Regions from separate parts of the Pseudomonas sp. 1928-m genome, predicted to be linked through region 2. Evidence: riboswitches for the same ligand, from Rfam matches in the RefSeq annotation. Region 2 holds a riboswitch; each other region holds the start of a gene.
The links. A riboswitch is a leader RNA that binds a small molecule or an ion and turns the genes downstream of it on or off. The one in region 2 is predicted to bind cobalamin.
Positions count from the first base shown of each region.

Region 1: another riboswitch for cobalamin. It lies ahead of cobO (cob(I)yrinic acid a,c-diamide adenosyltransferase); the one in region 2 lies ahead of cobG (precorrin-3B synthase).
Region 3: another riboswitch for cobalamin. It lies ahead of P3C18_RS04900 (energy-coupling factor ABC transporter permease); the one in region 2 lies ahead of cobG (precorrin-3B synthase).

Region 1 is NZ_JARIXO010000004.1:63,291-65,548, forward strand. It holds gene P3C18_RS14155 (ankyrin repeat domain-containing protein) at 1-545, shown strand, start outside; cobalamin riboswitch at 639-861, shown strand; gene cobO (cob(I)yrinic acid a,c-diamide adenosyltransferase) at 971-1,582, shown strand; gene P3C18_RS14165 (cobyrinate a,c-diamide synthase) at 1,579-2,258, shown strand, end outside.
Region 2 is NZ_JARIXO010000001.1:263,693-265,950, forward strand. It holds gene cobG (precorrin-3B synthase) at 1-1,015, opposite strand, end outside; cobalamin riboswitch at 1,110-1,311, opposite strand; gene cbiE (precorrin-6y C5,15-methyltransferase (decarboxylating) subunit CbiE) at 1,381-2,258, shown strand, end outside.
Region 3 is NZ_JARIXO010000001.1:1,106,655-1,108,912, forward strand. It holds gene P3C18_RS04890 (acyl-CoA dehydrogenase family protein) at 1-672, shown strand, start outside; gene P3C18_RS04895 (PaaI family thioesterase) at 683-1,102, shown strand; cobalamin riboswitch at 1,136-1,341, shown strand; gene P3C18_RS04900 (energy-coupling factor ABC transporter permease) at 1,396-2,076, shown strand; gene P3C18_RS04905 (hypothetical protein) at 2,081-2,258, opposite strand, start outside.

The sequences.
Region 1 (2,258 bases), on a different contig from region 2:
CTGCTGCATTGGATGAGGAACCGGCCGCCGAGGATATTGATCAAGCGTTGAAGCTGGCTCTTTCTCGTAATGCGCCATTAGCGATTATTCAGATGCTAGCCGAGCGTCTCGATAGTCTTGATCGTGGCGACGAGTCAGCACTGTTCTTTGCCCTGAGTAATCGTGACGCGTTGATCTATTTGTTGGATAAAGGAGCGTCGATTAATTATGCCAATGGCTTTGGTAAAACTGCTCTGTTCTATGCCATCGAGAATGCTCAGCCTGAAGTAGTCAGCTTGTTGCTTGAGCGTGGTGCTGATCCCAATCGCTCGTATAAAAGTATTGAGGAGATAGAGCGTGAGCCTTGTGTATATGACATAAAGCATGGCCTCCGCACTCCGTTGATGCATGCTGCCCAGCATGCAGATTTGGCCGTTATGGCACTGTTGATTGAGGCTGGCGCACGTCTACGGGATTTAGACTCCCTCGGTTGGAGTGCGCTGGATTATGCGGTAACCCATGAGCGGTCGGAGAATGCAAATTACTTGCGTAGCAAAGGGGGCTGAGTGTGTGAGTGCAACAGGGCAGTCAGCTCGCTTAGGTACTATTAAAGACTTTTCACTGCATCTCGGTTTGACGCTCCGGCACCAACTCTCTACCCTTCGCGCCTTGTAACAGGTGCCCCCGACGCTGTGCGTGCGCGGGGTGAAACTGGGAAGTCGGTGCGTTGTGCATTTACGCCAACTATTCCGACGCTGCCCCCGCAACGGTAAGTGAGTCAAACGCCGCTATTGCCACTGTGCTCAAGCATGGGAAGGCGCGGTATAGAACCGCAAGGTTCGCTCACAAGCCCGGAGACCGGCCTGTTGCAGTCCACGGCATCGCGGAGGGCGATGGCTGGCGTGTGGTTTGCCCTATGCGCAGGCCCGCGCTGTCCCTATCCCCGCGTGCTTTTTCCAGCCAGATCGCCCTGTGGCGGTGGAGCAGCGCGATGACTGAATCGATTGAACGTGACGCCCGGCACAAGGCGCGCATGGCCCGCAAGAAAGCCCTGATCGATGAAAAGATTGCCCAGGCCCAGGACGAGTACGGCCTGCTGCTGGTGCACAGCGGCAATGGCAAGGGCAAGAGCAGCAGCGCTTTTGGCATGGTCGCCCGCGCCCTGGGTCACGGCCTCAAGGTCGGCGTGGTGCAATTTATCAAGGGGGCGGCCAGCACCGGCGAAGAAACCTTCTTCCGCCGCTTTCCCGATGAAGTCAGCTACCACGTAATGGGCGAGGGCTTTACCTGGGAGACGCAGGATCGCCAGCGCGATATCGATAAGGCCCGCGAAGCCTGGGCGGTGGCGGCGCAGCTGCTGAATGACCCGGCCATCGGCCTGGTGGTGCTCGACGAGCTGAATATCGCCCTGAAATACGGCTATCTGGAACTCGACGCGGTGCTCGCCGACATCGAAGCGCGGCCGTTGCTGCAGCATGTGGTGGTAACCGGTCGCGGCGCGCTGCCGGGGATGATCGAGGCGGCGGATACCGTCACCGAGATGAGCCTGATCAAGCACGCGTTCAAGGCCGGGGTTAAGGCGCAGAAGGGGGTCGAGTTTTGACCAGCGCTCGTTCATGCCCGGCGTTATTGATCGCCGCACCGGCTTCCGGCCAAGGCAAGACTACGGTGACCGCCGCCTTGGCGCGTTTGCATGCGCGTCAGGGCAAGCGCGTGCGGGTGTTCAAGTGTGGCCCGGACTTTCTCGACCCGATGATCCTCGCCCGCGCCAGCGGCGCGCCGGTGTATCAACTCGACCTGTGGATGGTCGGCGCCGTGGAGAGCCGCAAGCTGCTCTGGGAAGCCGCAGGTGAAGCTGATCTGATTCTGATCGAAGGGGTGATGGGCTTGTTCGATGGCACGCCGTCTGCGGCCGACCTGGCGCGGCACTTTGGTGTGCCAGTGCTGGCGGTGATCGACGGCTCGGCCATGGCGCAGACCTTCGGTGCTATGGCCCATGGTCTGGCGACCTTTCAGCCTGATCTGCCGTTCTCCGGGGTGCTCGGCAACCGGGTTGGCAGCACGCGGCACGGCGAGATATTGCGCGACGCGCTGCCGGCCTCGATCCGCTGGTACGGCGCCTTGCCGCGCAGCGCCGAAGTCGGTTTGCCGAGTCGCCATCTGGGTCTGGTGCAGGCGGGTGAGCTGGTCGACCTGGATGCGCGCCTGGACGCCGCCGCTGATGCCTTGGCCGCCAGTGCCGATACCAGCCTACCGCCGCCGGTCAGCTTTGCCGCACC
Region 2 (2,258 bases):
TGAGCAGGCCCAGTTCGGTCAGCTTGTGCAGCAGCTTGTCTGCCGATTGCTCGGGGATATTGGGCAGCAGCAGACCCTGCCAGGGCGTCAGGCGCAGGCTGGCATCGCCATATTGCTCAGCCAGATCGGCCAGTGCTTTGAGTTGCGCAGCGTCGATCCGGCCCAGACGTGAAGCGGCGGCAACCATGCAAAGGGCGTTTTGCTGCTGTGGATAAATGCCCATCGGCGCGCGTGGGCTGACTGGTTTGTGTTGCCAATCGGTCGGTGGCGCCTGCACGGCAAAGGGCAGGCGCGTTTGCAGCTGTTGCAGCAGTTGGCTGGGCGATATTGCGGCGAGCAGCTGGCGCATCCGGCTATGTTCATTACCCGCTAGCTGGAGAAACAGCCTGAGCAGTTGTTCCACCAGCGGTACGGCTTGCTCAACGTCGACCACGCCCAGCGGCTGATCACCCGGGCAACCGGCCAAGCCAAAGGCCAAGCGAGCCGGCGTGCCGGGCAGGGCGCTCAGCCAGATATCGTGGGGGTGTTCGAGCATGGCCAGGGCTTCGCCGCCGTCCAGCTGAATAGCGAACTTGGCCGATAGCCCATGCAGCGCAGGGGTGGCTTGCAGCAGCTCAAGCAACGCGGCGGCCAGCGGGCGGGTGTCGAGCAGGGCGTGCGGATCAAGGCCGGCGGCGGGGCTGAGCAGCAGGTTGCGCACATCGTCGGCGGCCGGGTTACTTGGGCCGAGGCCGGCGGCCAGCAGGCGCTCGATCAGTTCGGCCTGCTGGCCTGGCAGCACGCCGCGAATTTGCAGATTGCTGCGGTTGGTCAGTTCCAGCACGCCGCTGGCGCAGCGCTCTGCTGCCTCGGCAATAGCCCGTGCCTGCTGGCTGCTGAGCACGCCGCCAGCCAGCTTGACCCGGCAGATGCCACCGTCCAGTGCCGGAACGATACGCAGCAGGCCGGGGCACGCCGATCCCGGTTTTTCGGGGCGTGGGGCAGGCAGATCGGCGGAGGTTAGACAGTCGCGCAAACGGTTCACCAGCTACTACGACGCGGCGACCGAACCAGCGAAACCCGCCCACAGGGGGTTTCATGGCATCGGTACACCCCGCCCGATGTTGGCACTCGCGACTAGCGTCGTCGGCAGGTCTCCTGGCTGACAGGTCATCATCTGGCGCGGCCTTCCCGGTTACCCAGTGGCACAGTTGCGGCAGACTCGCTGTTTACAGTTGCGGGGGCAGCTCGGTCACGATCAGCGGATCGCTCCGGATTCCCTCTTAGGCCCTATGCACAATGGCGGTGGGCACCGACGAAGGCGCTATTATGCCCGCTTTGCGCGCGGGCACGACAGCCAGCTGGTCGGGCGACGCGCTGATGACGGTTTGAGGAAAGCGCATGACGGCCTGGTTAACCCTGGTGGGTATCGGTGAAGACGGCTATGCCGGCCTGGGTGAGGCGGCGCGGCTGGCGTTGGGCGAGGCGCAGTGGATCGTCGGCAGCCCACGGCAGCTGGCGCTGTTGCCTAGCGATCTGCCGGGGCAGCACGAACTCTGGCCGAGCCCATTCAGCCTGGAGCAGGTCCTGGCGCGGCGCGGTACGCCGGTCTGCGTGTTGGCCAGCGGTGATCCGCTGTTCTACGGCGTTGGCGCGAGCCTGGCGCGGCAACTGCCGGCCGAGGAATTGCGGGTGTTCTCTGCGCCCTCATCCGTCTCACTGGCTGCTGCTCGGCTGGGTTGGCCGTTGCAGGAGGTGACGGTGCTGTCGCTGGTGGCGCGGCCGTTGGCGGCGCTGCAGGCGCAGATTTTCCCCGGCGCGCGGCTGTTAGTTTTGAGTAATGACGGCGACAGCCCGGCGGCCGTGGCCGAGTTGCTACGTGAACGCGGTTTTGGTCCCAGCCGTTTGACCGTGCTGGAGCACCTGGGCGGCGATCAGGAACGGCGCATCGATGGTCTGGCCAGCGATTGGGCCGTATCACGCGTCGCCGATCTCAATCTGCTGGCAATCGACTGTGTGGCTGGTGCCGATGTGCGCCTGCTGCCGCTCACTCCGGGGTTGCCGGACGACGCCTATCAGCACGACGGCCAGCTGACCAAGCGCGATGTGCGCGCCATCACCCTGGCGCGCCTGGCGCCGCAACCGGGTGAGCTGCTCTGGGATGTCGGCGCGGGTTGCGGCTCCATTGGCATCGAATGGATGCGCGCGCATACAAGTTGCCGAGCGCTGGCCATCGAGGCCGATGCCGGTCGTCAGGCGCATATCCAACACAACCGCGA
Region 3 (2,258 bases), 840 kb from region 2:
CATCGCCAGGTTGGCGGCCGTGTACTGAGCGAGCAGCCGCTGATGCAGAACGTACTGGCCGATCTGGCTCTGGAAAGCGAAGCGGCGCTGGCGCTGACCATGCGCATGGGCAAAGCGCTGGACAATCCGCACATTGATCAGGAAGACAAGTTCGCCCGCTTGGTTACCGCCGTAGGCAAGTATTGGATCTGCAAACGCGCGCCGGCCATGATCAACGAGGCCGCCGAATGCATGGGTGGCGCCGGGTATGTCGAGGACACCATCCTCCCAAGGCTGTACCGCGAAGCACCGGTCAACTCGACCTGGGAAGGCTCGGGCAACGTGCAGTGCCTGGACGTGCTGCGCGCCCTGTCCAAGGAGCCGGGCGTGCTCGATGCGCTGTTCGCTGAGTTGGGCGATGGCCATGGTGATGCGCGGCTGAAATCCCATATCACGCAACTGCAGGCGGATTTTCGCGATACCGCAGATATTCAGTACCGCGCCCGTCAGCTGACTGAAGACGTAGCCCTAGCGCTGCAAGCCAAGCTGCTGTTGGAAGCCGGCAATGCGCCAGTGTCCGATGCCTTTATCGCCAGCCGTCTGGGCGGGCAGGGCGGTCGGGTCTACGGCACCTTGCCGCGTGGGCTGGATGTTGACGCGCTGGTGGCGCGCAGCACGCCGCATTTGATCTAAGGCGTCGAGCATGCACGCCAGTCTTTTTCAGCAGTTACAGGCCTGGCTGGCCGGTGATATCGGTGCGGACTACGGTATCTCTCAGCTGCAGGCCGCAGCCGGAGTGGCGAGCTTCAGCAGTCAGCCGCCGGCTGTGCACTTCAATCCGCTCGGCGGAGTGCACGGCGGCTACACCGCCACGCTGTTCGATGCGGCGCTGGGGCTGGCGGTGTATTCGCAGGCCAGCGCCGAAGAGGTCTATGTGACCGCCAGCCTGCAGGTAAATTACCTGCGCCCGATTGGTCTTGCGGCTTTGCCGCTCCGCACCGAAGCCCGTGTGCAGCAGCGCGAGGGGCGACAGGTCGCAGTGCAGGCCACGCTGCATGATGCTCAGGGGCAGCTGTGCGCCAATGCCAGTGGCGTCTTCACCTGCTTGCGTCATACGGCGTAAGGCGCCTGGCTCTGTCATTTCTCTTAGCCGCCGGGTAAGGTGGCCGCCGATGGTTCCGGTTCGCATTTATGCGACTGGATGAAAAGGGAACAGGGTGCGGCGCACGTCGCCAATGCCCTGGCTGCCCCCGCAACTGTAAACGGTGAATAACGCCCAGATGCCACTGACCGCAAGGTCGGGAAGGCGGGCGCAGTGTCAAGCCGTGAGCCAGGAGACCTGCCATCGAAGCCGGGCGCTTATGCCCAATCCCTCAATCCAGATCATCGCGCGGTGGGCGCGGTACAGGAATCTCTATGCACATCGAACCCGAAGTCGTTACTGGCGCCAAACTCTTTCTTAGTTATGCAACCGCCGCAGGTGCCTTTGGCCTCACGGCCAAGCTTGCCCTCGACAGCGTACGCAGCAACGGTGGCGCTGCCGCCCTGGCGCTGCGTAGCCTGCTGACCACTGCCCTGGTGTTCTGCTTCTTCGAGGTATTGCCGCATCACCCCGTGGGCGTCTCCGAGGTGCATCTGATTCTGGGCTCGACGCTGCTTCTGCTGTTCGGTGCCGGTGCCACGGCTATCGGTCTGGCGCTTGGCCTGTTGTTGCAGGGTTTGCTGTTTGCCCAGTTTGACCTGCCGCAGTACGGCATGAACGTCACCACGCTGCTGGTGCCGCTGTGGGCTATCAGCCTGCTGGCCAAGCGCATCATCGCGCCGGGCACCGCATACGTGGACCTCTCCTACAAGCAGGCGCTGGCGCTGTCGACGGCCTATCAGGGCGGTATCGTTGCCTGGGTCGGCTTCTGGGCGTTCTACGGCAACGGCTTTTCTGGCGAGAACCTGGCGGCGGTGGGCAGCTTCGGTTTGGCCTATATGAGCGTGATCCTGATTGAGCCACTGGTTGATCTGGGTGTGCTGGCCGCCGCCAAGGCGCTGTCGGCTTATAGCCGCGGGCCGTTGTTCAACGCGCGTCTGCACCAGCCGGCCTGATCACTTAGCGGCGACGCTGCCAGATCAGCTTGCCGGTATTGCTCTCAGTGACCAGGTACTGGTCACTGAAGCGATAGTAGGCGGCAGGCTGGTAGTCACTGCGGCCCTGCATCTGCACCTCCAGCAGGCCGTTGTTGCTCTGCCAGCGGCCGCTGTATTGCAGCTCGCCAGGGCTGTCGTAG